2 regions of the Streptomyces durmitorensis genome follow, and region 2 is predicted to be linked to the other one. Evidence: riboswitches for the same ligand, from Rfam matches in the RefSeq annotation. Region 2 holds a riboswitch; the other holds the start of a gene.

Region 1 (7,266 bases), 4.8 Mb from region 2:
GGCGGTGGAGGCGGCGGCGGGACTCGCGGACGACTTCAAGGAGGGCGTCTGGCTGGTGGAACTGTCCGGCACGAAGGGCGACGTCGCCGAAACGGTGGCAGCGACACTGGGCATCCGGGACGACCCGTCACTCATCCGCGAGGGGGCGCGGGAGGGGACGCGTGAGGTGGCGCACGAGGGGACGCGTGAGAGGGCGCGTGAGGTGGTGCGTGAGGGGACGAGTGAGGTGGCGCACGAGGGAACGCGCGAGGAGGTGCGTGAGGGGACGCGCGAGGAAACGCGTGAGCCGGATGGCAACGCCGCCACGGCATCGGCCGAGCGGCGGCCGAGTACAACCACGCCCGAAGCCACGAACTCGGCGTTCGGCGCAGGGCAGACCCTCGGTACCGGGGAGGCCCTGAGTGCAGGGCAAGTTCTCGGTACCGGGGAGGTTTTTGGCGCTGTGCGGGCCCTGGGCGCGGGGCAAGCCTTCGGCGCCGACTCGGCCTTTGATGCTGGTCAAGTCCCTGGCGCGGGGCAGGCTTCCGGCTCGGGGCAGGACTCCGGTGCAAGGCAGGCTTCCGGCGCTGGGCAGGCCCTGAGTGCAGGGCAAGTTCTCGGTACCGGGGAGGTTTTTGGCGCTGTGCGGGCCCTGGGCGCGGGGCAAGCCTTCGGCGCCGACTCGGCCTTCGACGCTGGTCAAGTCCCCGGCGCGGGACAGGCTTCCGGCTCGGGGCAGGACTCCGGTGCAAGGCAGGCTTCCGGCGCTGGGCAGACCCTCGGTACCGGGGAGGTTTTTGGCGCCGTGCGGGCCCTGGGCGCGGGGCAAGCCTTCGGCGCCCACTCGGCCTTCGACGCTGATCAAGTCCCCGGCGCGGGGCAGACTTCCGGCGCAGGGCAGGCCCTGAGCGCAGGGCAAGTTCTCGCTACCGGGCAGGCCTCCGGCCCCCGGCAGGCCCCCGGCCCCCGGCACGCCCCCGGTACCGGACCCGCCCCCGGTACCGGACCCGCCCCCGACCCCCGACACCCCCCCCACGCTGGTGCGACTCCTCGCCCGAGCCCTCGCCCCTCGTCGTCTCCTCCTCGTCCTCGACAACTGCGAGCACGTCCTGGAGCAGGTGGCCGCCCTGACCTCCGAGCTCCTCCGGCACGCCCCCGAGTTGCGCGTCCTCGCCACCAGCCAGGAGCCGCTCGCCCTCGCCGGCGAGACCCTGGAGGCAGTCGCGCCGCTCGCGGAGGGCGAGGCCTTGGCGCTGTTCGCCGAGCGTGCCGCTGCCGCCGCCCCCGGCTTCGTACTGGATGCGGAGAGCACCCCCGCCGCCGCCCTCATCTGCCGCCGCCTCGACGGCATACCACTCGCCATAGAACTGGCCGCCACCCGCGTACGCGCCCTCGGCGTGCACGCCCTCACCGATCGGCTGCACGACCGGTTCCGGCTGCTCAATCAGGTACGCAGGGACGCCCCCGCCCGACAGCGCACCCTCCGCGCGATGATCGACTGGAGCTGGGAGCTGCTGACGGTGGAGGAACAGGGCGCACTGCGCCAACTCGCCGTGTTCTGCGGCGGTTTCACCCTGGACTCCGCCGAAGCGGTGTACGGCATCACTCCCGGCGGCTCCGCTCCTGGCAGTTTCACTCCCGGAGGCTTCGCTCCCGGCGGCCCCGCTCCTGGCGGCAGCGTTCCCGGCTTCTCCGCTCCCGGCGGCTCTGCTCCCGGCAGCTCCGCTCCCGGCGGCAGCGTTCCTGGCAGCTCTGCTCCCGGCAGCTCCGCTCCCGGCGGCAGCGTTCCCGGCGGCTCCGCTCCCGGCAGCTTCACTCCCGGCGGCTCCGCTCCTGGCGGCTCCGCTCCCGGCGACGCAGCGGACGTGCTCGACCTCGTCACCCGCCTCGTCGACCGCTCCCTCCTCACTGCCACAACCCCCCAAGCAGCTGACCGCACCCACGGCATCCGCTACCGCATGCTGGAATCCGTCACCGCCTACAGCCTCGAACGGCTCGACGAGGCGGGGGAGGCGAAGGACGTACGCCGCCGCCACGCCCACCACTACGCCGACCTCGCCGAACGCGCCGCCCCCCAACTCATGGGCCCCGGCCAGCAACAGTGGCTGCACCGCCTCGACTCCGAGGCCGTCAACCTGCGCACCGCGCTGGAGTGGGCCGAGGCCGAAGGCGATGCCGCCCTCGCCCTGCGTCTGGCCAACTCCCTGACCTGGTACTGGTTCCTGCGCGGTCGCCTGGGCGAAGCGGAGCGCTCCCTGACCCTCGCCCTGAACCTGCCCCCGTCCGGGGAGACAGATACCGTCACCGCCACAGCCCAGCCCCGCGCCTCCGCCCGCACGGCCCGCGCCGCCCTCGCCCTGCTCACCGGCGACGACGCCCCCTACACCGACATCGGCACCGATGCCGACGCGGAAGGCGCCGACCTCCGCTCCCGCTGGCTCCTCGCCTACGCCCGCTGCGGATTCGACCGTACGAGGAGCGAGGAGACCCAGGTCGACGAGATCCTGGAGGAGTTCCGCGCGGCGGACGACCGCTGGGGCGTGGCCGCCGCTCTCAGTACCCGCGCCACCCGTGCCCTCTACCGCGGCGACCTCGCGACCCTGCGGCGCGACGCCGAGGCCAGCGCCGCGCTGTTCGCCGGACTGGGCGACCGCTGGGGCCAGTTGCAGGCGTCCGAGCAGCTGGGCGTGCTCGCCGAGATCGCCGCCGACTACGAGGGTGCCGCCCGGCTCCACCGCGACGGCATGCGCGGCGCTGAGGAGCTCCAGCTGTGGACCGACGTGTCCTTCCGCCTCGCCCGCCTCGGCCGCATCGCCCTGCTCACCGGTGACGACGCCGCGGCCACCGACTTCCACGAGCGCGCCGCACGCCTCGCCGCCCAGCACTCGCACGGGCCCGCGCAGCAGTTCGCCGAGACGGGCCTGGCCATCGGCGCCCGTCGCCTCGGCGAACTGGACGCCGCCGAGAAGCACCTCCTGCCCTGGCTCGCCTGGAACCGCCGCCTCGGTGTCCACTCCGGCACCGCCCTGATCCTGGCCCAGCTCGGCTACGTAGCCGAGCAGCGCGGTGACGCGGCACGCGCGGAGGAACTCCACCGGGAGGGCCTCACCGTGGCCCGCGGCACGGGCGACGAGCGCGCGGTCGCCCAAGCCCTCGAAGGCCTGGCCGGAGCCCGCTCCCTCGCGCACGACCACACCCGCGCCGCCGAACTCCTCGGAGCCGCCGCCGCCCTGCGCGAGGCAACCGGCAGCCCCCTGCCGCCGGCCGAACGCTTCGACGTCGACCGCGCCGCACAACGCTCCCGCACAGCCCTCGGCGAGGACGACTACGCGGCCGCGTACACCCGCGGCCACGACGCCCCCGCCCCGGACCTGGCGGACGGTCCACTGGCGAACGGATCGGTCACCGGCGACTGACCGGGCCCTCGGTAATCGGTAAGCGGAACTAGGCCAGCACTCCCCGCAGTTGATCAAGCCCCCAGTCCAGGTCCTCCTTGCTGATCACCAGCGGCGGCGCGATCCGGATCGTCGACCCGTGGGTGTCCTTGACCAGCACACCCCGGTCCATCAGCTTCTCGGAGATCTCCCGGCCCGTGCCGTGCGACGGCTCGATGTCGAGGCCCGCCCACAACCCGCGGCCCCGCACCTGCGTCACCGCGCCCGTGCCCGCGAGCAGCCCCAGCTCGGCGTGCAGATGCTCGCCCAGTTCGGTGGCCCGCTGCTGGAACTCGCCCGAGCTCAGCATGTCGACGACCTCAAGCGCCACCGCGCACGCCAGCGGATTGCCACCGAACGTCGACCCGTGCTCCCCGGGCTTGAACACCCCGAGGACATCCGCGTCCGCGACCACCGCGGACACCGGCACGACACCCCCGCCGAGCGCCTTGCCCAGGATGTACACATCCGGCACCACGCCCTCGTGCTCGCACGCGAACGTCCTGCCCGTCCTGCCGAGCCCCGACTGGATCTCGTCCGCCATGAAGAGGACGTTCCGCTCCTTGGTCAACTCCCTTACGCCCTGGAGATATCCGGCCGGCGGCACCAGAACCCCGGCCTCGCCCTGGATCGGCTCGAGGAGCACGGCCACGGTGTTCTCCGTGACCGCGGCCCGCAGCGCGGTCAGATCGCCGTACGGCACGATCTCGAAACCCGGCGTGTACGGGCCGTAGTCCGCACGCGCCTCGGGGTCCGTCGAGAAGCTGACGATGGTCGTGGTCCGCCCGTGGAAGTTGTCGCGCGCGACGACGATCTTCGCCCGCCCGTCGGGCACGCCCTTGACCTGATACCCCCACTTCCTGGCCGTCTTCACGGCCGTCTCCACCGCCTCCGCGCCGGTGTTCATCGGCAGCACCATCTCCTTGCCGCACAGCTCCGCGAGCCGCGTACAGAAGTCGGCGAACCGGTCGTGGTGGAACGCCCGCGAGGTGAGCGTCACCCGCTCCAGCTGCGCCTTGGCCGCGTCGATCAGGCGGCGGTTGCCGTGCCCGAAATTCAGCGCCGAGTACCCGGCGAGCATGTCGAGGTAGCGGCGCCCCTCGATGTCCGTCATCCAGGCACCCTCGGCCGACGCGACCACGATGGGCAGCGGGTGGTAGTTGTGCGCGCTGTGCGCTTCGGCCGACGTGATGAACTCTTCGGTAGTCGACACGGGGTCTCCGTTCGTCCTGCGGCATGGGGCGGGTGTGGCGCCCAAGTTCTATCGTCGCTCGGATCCCGGACGAGGAAACCTGCCGCCCCGGCGTGCCCGATAGGCTGGTCTTTACAGCACGGCGACTGGCGCACGGGGAACGGACCCCGAGGAAGCCGTGCGAGGCAGAACCTTCGAGGTGCCGACCGCCTGGGCACCCCGGGACCACGACCGGACACTCACCGCTCGCCCCGGAGGACGCCATGACTCACTCCCCTTCGCCCAGTTCCTCGCATTCCGCGGTCTCCGCGGATGCCCCGAACACCCTCAACCACCCCGCGCTCGCCGCACAGGACCCCGAGCTGTCCGCGCTCATCGGCGCCGAGGAGCAGCTCCAGGCCGACACCCTGCGCCTGATCCCCAGCGAGAACTACGTCTCCACCGCCGTCCTCGAAGCCTCCGGCACGGTCCTGCAGAACAAGTACAGCGAGGGCTACCCGGGCCGCCGCTACTACGAGGGCCAGCAGAACATCGACCCCGTCGAACGCCTTGCCGTCGCCCGCGCCAAGTCCGTCTTCGGCGTCGAGCACGCCAACGTCCAGCCCTACTCCGGCTCCCCGGCCAACCTCGCCGTCTACCTCGCCTTCGCCGAACCCGGTGACACCGTGATGGGCATGGCCCTCCCGATGGGCGGCCACCTCACCCACGGCTGGGGTGTCTCCGCCACGGGCAAGTGGTTCCGCGGCGTCCAGTACGGCGTCCGCCACGACACCGGCCGCATCGACTTCGACGAGGTGCGCGACCTGGCCCTCAAGGAACGCCCCAAGCTGATCTTCTGCGGTGGCACCGCCCTCCCTCGCACCATCGACTTCGCCGCCTTCGCCAAGATCGCCCACGAGGCGGGGGCCGTCCTCGTCGCCGACATCGCGCACATCGCCGGCCTGATCGCGGGCGGCGCGCACCCCTCACCGGTGCCGCACGCCGACGTGATCTCCACGACCACCCACAAGACCCTGCGCGGCCCGCGCGGCGCGATGCTGATGTCCCGCGAGGAGCACGCCAAGGCCATCGACAAGGCGGTCTTCCCCGGCCTGCAGGGCGGCCCGCACAACCAGACCACCGCCGCCATCGCCGTCGCCCTGCACGAGGCGTCGCAGCCCTCCTTCCGCGACTACGCCCACGCGGTCGTCGCCAACGCCCAGGCCCTCGCCGAAGCGCTGCTCGCCCGCGGCTTCGACCTGGTCTCCGGCGGCACCGACAACCACCTGATCCTGATGGACCTCACCCCCAAGGACGTCCCGGGCAAGGTCGCCGCCAAGGCCCTCGACCGGGCCGGGATCGTCGTCAACTACAACACCGTGCCGTACGACCCGAGGAAGCCCTTCGACCCCTCCGGCATCCGCATCGGCACCCCCTCGCTCACCTCCCGCGGCCTGGGAACGCAGCACATGCCGACCGTCGCCGACTGGATCGACCGAGGCGTCGCCGCGGCCCGTGCCGGTGACGAGGACGCCCTGACGACGATCCGGTCCGAGGTCGCCGACCTGATGGCCGCCCATCCGGCCCCGGGCCTGCCGGCCCACTGACCCTCCGAGCTGAACAGCCGCCCCGGCCGGCCAACTCACCGGCCGGGAGCGGCCGCAGCCCTCATACATCTCTCAACTCCTGCCGCGGGCCATCCTCATGAGACCGTCGCCCACGCAGCGAGACGAGGAAGGACCGCCGCTTGGTGAGCGGCCCCCGCAGCAGCAGCGCTCCCGCGGCCCCCGCCGCGACGCCCCCTGCCGCCCACCACCAGTCCGTGCCGCTGTCTCCCGACGCGTCATCGGCCCGTGCGGTGGCCGCCTGCCCCGGCCCGGCGGCTTCCGGGGCGGTCGTCGGCGGTGGGTCCGCATCCGTCCTCGGCGGTATCGCCTGATTGCCCCCGTCCGCCGACGCGCCCATGACCCCGAGCTTCTTGAACAGCGCCGTCAGACGAGCCGGATCCTCCGCCTTGTGCCAGGTGCCGGTCATGGAATCGACGTCCGTCGTCGTATGGATCCACACGGCCTTGGCGCCCTTGCCGTCCTTGGAGCCGGACGCCACCGGATAGGCCCGGTCCACCCGCCACGGCTGCACGTCGTGGACCATCCACGTCACATTGATCTGACGGCTGCCGTCGCCCATGTCGAGGCCCGGCGGCTGCTCGCGCCTGCCCTTGCCGATGTCGCCGATGGTGCCGAGACAGCGCTCCAGCTCGCCGTACTCCTTCTCACTCACATAGAGCGCCGTGCTCTGTCCGCTCTCGGGCGAGACCACGAGGACGCTCGTCGGTCCGCCCGCCACCGCCTGCGGCGCTCCCATCACCCCCAGCGCCAGCGCGGCCGCGAGCCCCGCCACCGACCCGCACATTCCCCTTGCCGTCCGCATCCGCATGTCCGATCCCCCAGCCGCTCTCCGGCACGACCCGTCCGCACCGCGTCACTTCTGGTACACCGCCCGAGCCGTTCAGGTTCCCGATTCGCCCGACCGCGCCGGAACGGATTTCCCGATCTCCAGCGCCCGCTCCTTCGACGCCACACCTTCGAGCCGCAGCGTGAGCTCCGGCCCGTGCGTCCACAGGAGCGTCGGCCCCGCCGTGCGCTCGGAGCGCGTCCACCGGTCGCCGTCGCCCTCCACCAT
Region 2 (7,266 bases):
CCGCGATGGCGGTGGCCTCGTCGGGGAAGAACACCCGGTGGGTGGCGTAGGGGCCGCGGGCGACGGCCCGCAGGGCGGAGGGGCAGTCGAGGCGGCCGTAGAGGCGCCCGCGGCGGTGTCCGCCGAGGGTGCCCGGCGTGCTGCTGGGGTACGGCTTTCCGTCCGGGCCGCACAGTGTGTACGTGGGCGGGTCCTGCCGCCCGGCCTGGCCGGGGTTCACGCCGCGTCGTGGAAGACCAGGCCGAGCGTGTGCCGTCGCCCGGAGCGGACGGTGCTCACGCCGTGCCGCATCGGCCCGTTCGACCAGCCTCGCCTGGAGGCCACGGGCCGGTCGCGGGTCGTGAAGATGAGCCCGTGGCCTTGCGGCAGAGTGGTCGACGATCCGCGCGACTGGGCGCGGGGGCGCTGCTCGGTCATGATGAACTCGCCGCCGGTGAAGTCGGTTCCCGGGGCGTCGAGACCGACGACGACCTGGAGCGGGAAGAGCATGTCCCCGAAGACGTCGCGGTGCAGGGCGTTCCAGTCACCCGGCCCGTAACGGAGCAGGATCTGCGCGGACTTGGCCTGACCGGCGGCGTGGCACATCTCCACCCACTCCCCCAGGGTGTCGGGCCACGGGGCGGGCTTGTCGAGCTTCGCCGCCCAGCCACGGGCGACGGGAAGCAGCCGGGGGTAGAACGCCTCGCGCAACTCCCGTACGACATCGGGCAGTTCGTGGGTGAAGTAGCGGTACTGGCCGGAGCCGAAGCGGTAGCGGGCCATGTCGATGGTGGTGCGGAAGCGGTCGGTCTCGTCGTACAGGGCGGAGAGGTCGCGGCAGGCTTCGGGGGTCAGGAGCCGACCGGTGAGGGCGTTGCCGTGCTCGTCCAGCTCGGCGGTCAGCGCGTCCCAGTCCCCGGCGGCCACGCGTTCGCCGACGCGGGCGTCCACCGGACGAGTGGTGTCGATCATGATGAGGGATCCTTCGTGGTCGTGCGGGTCAGATCAGGGCGGGCTGCAGTGCACCCTCATGGGTGAGGAGCTCGACCTTGCGCTCCACGCCGCCCGCGTACCCGCGCATGGAGCCGTCCGCGCCGATCACGCGGTGGCACGGGCGCACGAGGAGCAGCGGGTTCGCGCCGATGGCGGCGCCCAGGGCCTGGACGCGCCCGCGTTCGACGCCGAGGCGCCCGGCGAGCTCTCCGTAGGTGGCCGTCGTGCCGTACGGGATCTCCTCCACGGCGCTCCAGACGCGCCGCTGGAAGTCGGTGCCGCTCGGGGTGACCTCGATGTCGAACGCGGTGAGTTCACCGGCGAAGTAGGCATCCAACTGCCGGGAGATCTCCACGAAGGGGGCGGGGTCGCGAACCCAACTGCGCTGCACGGAAGGGGCGTTCTTCTGGCCGGGCATGGACAGTGAGGTGAGAGCGACGCCGTCCGGTGTCGGCTCTCCCGCCAGCAGCAGTTCGCCGAGCGGGCTGGTGACGATCGTGTGGACAGTCATCGTGATGACCTCCCTCTTTCCTTTCCTTGGCTCTGCTTCCACCTTCAACACTGAGGTGTCGCGCTCGCCCGTGCTGGCGGGATTCGGACATCACGCTGTCGTCAACGGGCATTGTGGTTCACGCGTCCAGTCGCGTGCGGAACGCCGTCACCGCGTCCCCCTGGATGGACACCAGGAGGGTGCCGTCGTGCTGCGCCTCGACCCGCACCGCGACCTCGCCGGGCCGCCCCATGGCCACGCCCTGGCGCCCGGTGAAGGCAAGCGTGCCGTCGGGCGCCGGGACGATGCCGTGGTGCACCAGGTAGGCGCCGAGCGGGCCGTGGCCGTTGCCGGTCACCGGGTCCTCGGTGATGCCGATGGCGGGGGCGAACATCCTTGCCCAGGTGAGGAGTTCGGGTTCGGCTGCGGCGATGTCCCGGGTGAAGACGAAGAATCCGTTGCTGCCCACCTCGCGGCTGAGCGCGGTCAGCGCGGCCGGGTCGGGGCGCAGTCCGTCCACCACGGCGCGGGCGCGCAGCTCCACGAGGACCTTGGAGTGCCCGGTGGACACCACCTGGACCGGGCCGCCGTCCGCCAGGTCGCCGGCCGCCACGCCCAGCGCACGCAGCAGCCGGTCCACCTGTGTGCCGTCCAGCTCGGGCCCGAACTCGGCCGCCCCTTGCCGCATGCCGATGCGCACCCGGTCACCGTCACGGTGGATCTCCACCCGCTGCCGCAGCCCGCTGCCCGTCTTCTGCACCAGCTCACCGGACGGCAGGCCGTACTCGACGGCCCTCGCGAAGTGCGTACCCACGGTGGCGTGGCCGCAGGTCGGAACCTCCGTCGTAGGGGTGAAGAAGCGGACGCGTACGTCGTGGTCGGCTCCGTCGGCGGGCAGCACGAACGCCGTCTCGGAGTTGTTGAGTTCGCGGGCGACGGCGAGCATGTCGCCCTCCGTCATGCCCTCCGCGTCGAGGACCACGCCCGCCGGGTTGCCGGTGAAGGGGGCCCTTGTGAAGGAATCGACTTGGTAGAGGGTCCGCATCAATCCGCCCTGCCGCCATCGGTCGCCGCGACGCACATCAGGAGCGCGCCTCGTCTGCGGCATCTTCCGCCACGCGTACGAGGGTTCGGACCGCGGACCCGGTGCCGCCCTGCGGGGTGTAGCCGTAGGGAGTGCCCTCGTGGAAGGCGGGTCCCGCGATGTCGAGGTGCGCCCAGGGGATGTTGTCCGGCGCGAACTCCTTGAGGAACAGACCGGCGACGAGCCCGCCGCCCATCCGCTCCCCCTGGTTGGCGATGTCGGCCACCGAGGAGTCCAGGCTCTCGCGCAGCTCGGCGGGCAGCGGCATCGGCCAGGCCTGCTCGCCTGCCCTCCCCGCGGCGTCCACCACTCGCTCGCGGAAGGCGTCGTCGGTGGACATCACGCCGAAGACACGGTTGCCGAGGCCGAGCCGCATGGCGCCGGTCAGCGTGGCCACGTCCACGACGGCGTCCGGCTCCTCCTCGCCCGCGCGCACCAGGGCGTCCGCGAGGACGAGGCGTCCCTCGGCGTCGGTGTTGAGCACCTCGACGGTCTTGCCGCCGTACATCCGCAGGACGTCACCCGGGCGGACGGCGGAGCCGGACGGCATGTTCTCCGCGAGCGCGAGCCAACCGGTGACGTTCACCCGCAGACCGAGCCGCGCGACGGCCGTGACCGCGGCGAACACCGCCGCCGCACCCGACATGTCGCGCTTCATGATCTCGTTGAAGCCGACCGGCTTCAGTGAGATGCCGCCCGAGTCGTAGGTGATGCCCTTGCCGACGAACGCGAGGTCCGTTCGCGCCTCGGGATGGGTGTGGGCGATCTTCACGAGCCGCGGCGGTCGGACCGAGCCCTGTCCGACGCCGAGGATGCCGCCGAAGGACTGCTCGGCCAGCTCCTTCTCATCCAGCACCTCGACCGCGAGTCCGTGCTCCGCACCGACTGCCCGCACGGTGGCCGCGAATGTCTCCGGATACAGGTCGTTGGCCGGTGTGTTGATGAGATCCCGGGAGCGGTTCAGCTCCTGGCCGACCACCGTGGCGCGCCGCACCGCCGCGTCCGCGTCCGTGAGGCCGGTGAGGATCGAGAGCTCGCCGACGGGCGGCTTGTCGTGGCCCCCGGTGCGGTAGGCCGTGAAGGCGTACGCACCCAGCAGACCGCCCAGCGCCACCGCCTCCACGGCATCGGCCGTGCCCGCAGGCAGGGCAAGCACCGCCCGCGCCCTGCCGGCCAGCGTCCGGGCCGCCACACCGGCGGCGCGGCGCAGCGCCTCGGCGCCGTGCCCACCGGTGCCGTCGGCTTCGCCGAGCCCGACCGCGAGCACCAGGGCGGCTCCGAGGCCCTTCGGCGCGGGGACGGCGACTGCCTCGCCCGTGGCGCCGGTCATGCCGAGTGCGTCGAGGGTCTCGGCCGGTGTCCCGTCGAACGCCTCGGCCACCGCCTCCGCTTCGGGGGTCGGCAGCGGTCCTTCGGGGCCCTGGGCGACACCGACCACGTAGACATCGGCGGGCGGTGTCGTCACCAGGGCGGTGGTCACGGTCACTTGGGTCATGCGAGTGCGTCCTGTTCCTTCTCGGCCGCCGTGACACCCACGGCTTCCGTGGCCGATGGATCCGCCACGGCCTTCGTGGCCGGTGGCTCCGGCTTCCGCTTCTGCCGACGTGTCATGCCGACCCCGACGAGGACGACCGCCATGCCCGCGGCCACCCGGAAGCTGAAGGCCTCGTCGAGCACGATGGCGCCCAACGCCACGGAGACCACTGGCAGCAGATATCCGACCGTCGCCGCGTTGGTCGCGCCCTCGTCCGCGATGATCCGGTAGGTGAGGTGGAAGGTGATGCCGGTGGCGAAGATTCCCAGGATGACGACGGCGACGAGAGCCGTGTGGTCCACGTGGATGGTCTCCAGGCCGCCGACCGGCAGGGCGAGGGCCGTCAGACCCGTCGCCGCCATGAGCTGGGCCGCGGAGAGGGACAGGGTGGGCATGCCCTTCCCGACGAGGTGGTGACCCATGTACGCGAAGCCGACGGCATAGCTCGCCGCCGCGCCCACGATCGCGAGGGCGCCCCAACTCGTGAGGCCTGACTGCTGCCACGGGGCGAAGATCAACGACGTACCGGCGAAACCGAGAAGGAGTCCGGCCAGGCGTACGGGGCGCAGTCCTCGTTCCGTGCCGATGGCGAGGCCGATCAGGACCGACCACAGCGGAGTCGTCGCGTTCAGCGCGCCCGCCACCCCCGAGTCGACCGTCTGCTGGCCGACGCTGAAGAGGCCGAAGGGCAGGGCATTGCAGAAGAAGGCGGCGACGAAGATGTGCTTCCACACCGCACGGCCCTGCGGAAGACGGTTGCGCGTAACGAAGAGCAGGACCGTCAAGGTCGCCGCCCCGAGGGTGCAGCGCAGGAGCGTGACCTGCACGGGTGACAGGCCCTCAAGGGCCAGTTCGATCCAGAGGAAGGTGGATCCCCAGAGAAGGGCGAGCACACCCACCCTCGCCGCTGCCCATGTTCTCCCTGGGACGCCGTTCACTGTTGTTCTCCTCGCTCTGGCCGTTGTCAGTGAACGATGCCGTCGCCGACCAGGAAGGACAAGCAAAGAGTTTTGAATCTCTTTTAAGCTCAGCTACATCCACGGCGCCCGCGTCCTCCGGCCCCGTACCGTCCTTTAGGGTGAGAGGCGGGCCGTGACTGGCGCTGAGGTGGAGTACCACCGGGGAGCGGCCTGACATCGTGTCGATGCCGCGCGCCTGGGCGACTCACCCTGAAGTCCAGGAGTGGCACATGCCCCAGACGCAGACGGCTCGCCTGATGGACGGCACCGGCCTCGCCCGCCAGATCGTCGAAACCACCTCCGCGACCGCGGCGGACATCCTCCGGCGCACCGGGCAGCGCCCCTGCCTGGCGACCGTCCTGGTCGGCGAGGACCCCGCATCGGTGACCTACGTACGCATGAAGCGCGCCCGCTGCGAGAAGGCCGGCATCGAGTCGCGCCACGTGGCACTGCCCGCCTCGATCGGCACCGAGGAACTGGTCGCGACGATCACCGGCCTCTCCCAGGACCCGACCGTGCACGGCATCCTGTTGCAGCACCCCGTCGGGCCCCACATCGACGAGCGCGCCGCCTTCGAGGCGATCGCGCCGGCCAAGGACGTCGACGGCGTCACCATGCACTCGTTCGCGGCGATGGGCTTCGGCCTGCCCGGCTTCGTGTCCTGCACGCCCGGCGGCATCATGCGCCTGCTCGACGCGTACGACGTCGATCTCACCGGCAAGCACGCCGTCGTCGTGGGACGCAGCGCCATCCTCGGCAAGCCCGCGGGCATGCTGCTCCTCGGCAGGGACGCGACGGTCACGTACTGCCACTCGCGCACCGCCGACCTGACCTCGATCGTGCGGCAGGCCGACGTCCTGATCGCGGCGGTCGGCAAGCCGCGCTTCATCTCCGGCGCGGACATCAAGCCCGGGGCCGTGGTGATCGACGCGGGCTACAACGCGGGCAATGTGGGTGACGTCGACTTCGACTCCGCCCTGGAGCGCGCGAGTCTGATCACTCCCGTGCCCGGCGGGGTCGGCCCCATGACCATCGCCGTCCTCCTCGCCCAGACGGTCGACGCGGCGACACGGCAGCTCGGCCTCGGCTGATCGCGGACGTCTCGGGGATCAGGCGGTCACCTCAGGACGCTGACCCCGTTCGCCGTCACGATCGCCGCGATGGCCGTCCACTCCACCCAGTCCAGGGACTGCCCCAGGACGACCATGCCCACCAGCGCCGCGAGCACCGGGTTGACGCTCATGAAGATCCCGAAGAAGCGGGCGTCGACCCGGCGCAGGGCGAGCAGGTCGGCGAGGAACGGGACCGCGGAGGAGAGGATGCCCGCGGTGGCCGCGCAGGCCAGGGCGGTGGCCGTGGGCGGGTGGTGGGCGAGAACCGCGATGCCGACGGGCAGGTAGAGGAGCCCCGAGACTCCCGCGGCGGCGGCCGATCCCTCAACTCCCGGGAGGCGGGCGCCGACCGTGCGGTTGAGCAGGATGTACGAGGCCCAGCAGACCGCGGCGAGCAGGCCGAGCGCGATGCCCGCGTAGTCCGTGCTGGGCTGCGGGCGGGCCAGGGCGACCACCGCCGCCCCCGCCACGACCGCGCAGCCGAGGTCCACCGCACGGCGGGAAGCCGCGAGCGCGACCGCGAGCGGGCCCAGGAACTCCAGGGTCACCGCGAGGCCGAGACCCACCCGGTCGATCGCGGTGTACAGGGAGAGGTTCATGGTGGCGAAGACCGCGGCCAGGCACAGCAGCGGCCACCACTGGCGCCAGGTGAAGGCGCGCACCTTGGGCCTGCCCACGGCGAGGAGCACGGCTCCCGCGACCCATTGCCGCACGGCGACGACACCGGCAGGACCGAGCACACCGAACGCCAGGGCGCCTGTGGCGGCGCCGACTTGGTTGGACAGGCCGCTGCCGAACATCATCGCCATGCCGGGGAGGCGACCTCGTGGACCCGCCTCCCGATCGCCGGGGACGACAGCGGGCACGGCGGGCGCTGCGGGGCTCTGGGACGTTCGCATGCACCGCAGGATGCGTCACCCGCGAGCATACGAAAAATGCATGCGAGCACTCATCCATACGCTCTGGTCATCCATGAGATCCGGTTGCCCATACGCTGGGGTCATGGATCTGGAACTGCGGCATCTGCGCTGCCTGGTCGCCATCGTCGACACCGGCGGCTTCACCGATGCCGCCGCCGAGTTGGGTGTCTCCCAGGCCGCCGTGTCGCGCACCCT

Evidence for each region. Region 2 has a riboswitch for ZMP and ZTP ahead of M4V62_RS39145 (bifunctional 5,10-methylenetetrahydrofolate dehydrogenase/5,10-methenyltetrahydrofolate cyclohydrolase). Riboswitches for the same ligand answer to the same signal wherever they lie in the genome.
Region 1: another riboswitch for ZMP and ZTP. It lies ahead of M4V62_RS17620 (serine hydroxymethyltransferase); the one in region 2 lies ahead of M4V62_RS39145 (bifunctional 5,10-methylenetetrahydrofolate dehydrogenase/5,10-methenyltetrahydrofolate cyclohydrolase).

Annotation. Positions count from the first base shown of each region.
Region 1 covers NZ_CP097289.1:3,961,144-3,968,409, reverse strand. Annotated here, with positions in the region: partial or broken gene M4V62_RS17630 (ATP-binding protein) at 1,005-1,574, shown strand; gene rocD (ornithine--oxo-acid transaminase) at 3,424-4,626, opposite strand; ZMP/ZTP riboswitch at 4,738-4,828, shown strand; gene M4V62_RS17620 (serine hydroxymethyltransferase) at 4,869-6,191, shown strand; gene M4V62_RS17615 (hypothetical protein) at 6,253-7,020, opposite strand; gene M4V62_RS17610 (hypothetical protein) at 7,093-7,266, opposite strand, start outside.
Region 2 covers NZ_CP097289.1:8,772,396-8,779,661, reverse strand. Annotated here, with positions in the region: gene M4V62_RS39175 (Ada metal-binding domain-containing protein) at 1-220, opposite strand, end outside; gene M4V62_RS39170 (2OG-Fe(II) oxygenase) at 217-951, opposite strand; gene M4V62_RS39165 (methylated-DNA--[protein]-cysteine S-methyltransferase) at 980-1,483, opposite strand; gene M4V62_RS39160 (PhzF family phenazine biosynthesis isomerase) at 1,602-2,507, opposite strand; gene M4V62_RS39155 (leucyl aminopeptidase) at 2,545-4,041, opposite strand; gene M4V62_RS39150 (DMT family transporter) at 4,038-4,979, opposite strand; ZMP/ZTP riboswitch at 5,163-5,248, shown strand; gene M4V62_RS39145 (bifunctional 5,10-methylenetetrahydrofolate dehydrogenase/5,10-methenyltetrahydrofolate cyclohydrolase) at 5,270-6,130, shown strand; gene M4V62_RS39140 (EamA family transporter) at 6,157-7,050, opposite strand; gene M4V62_RS39135 (LysR family transcriptional regulator) at 7,154-7,266, shown strand, end outside.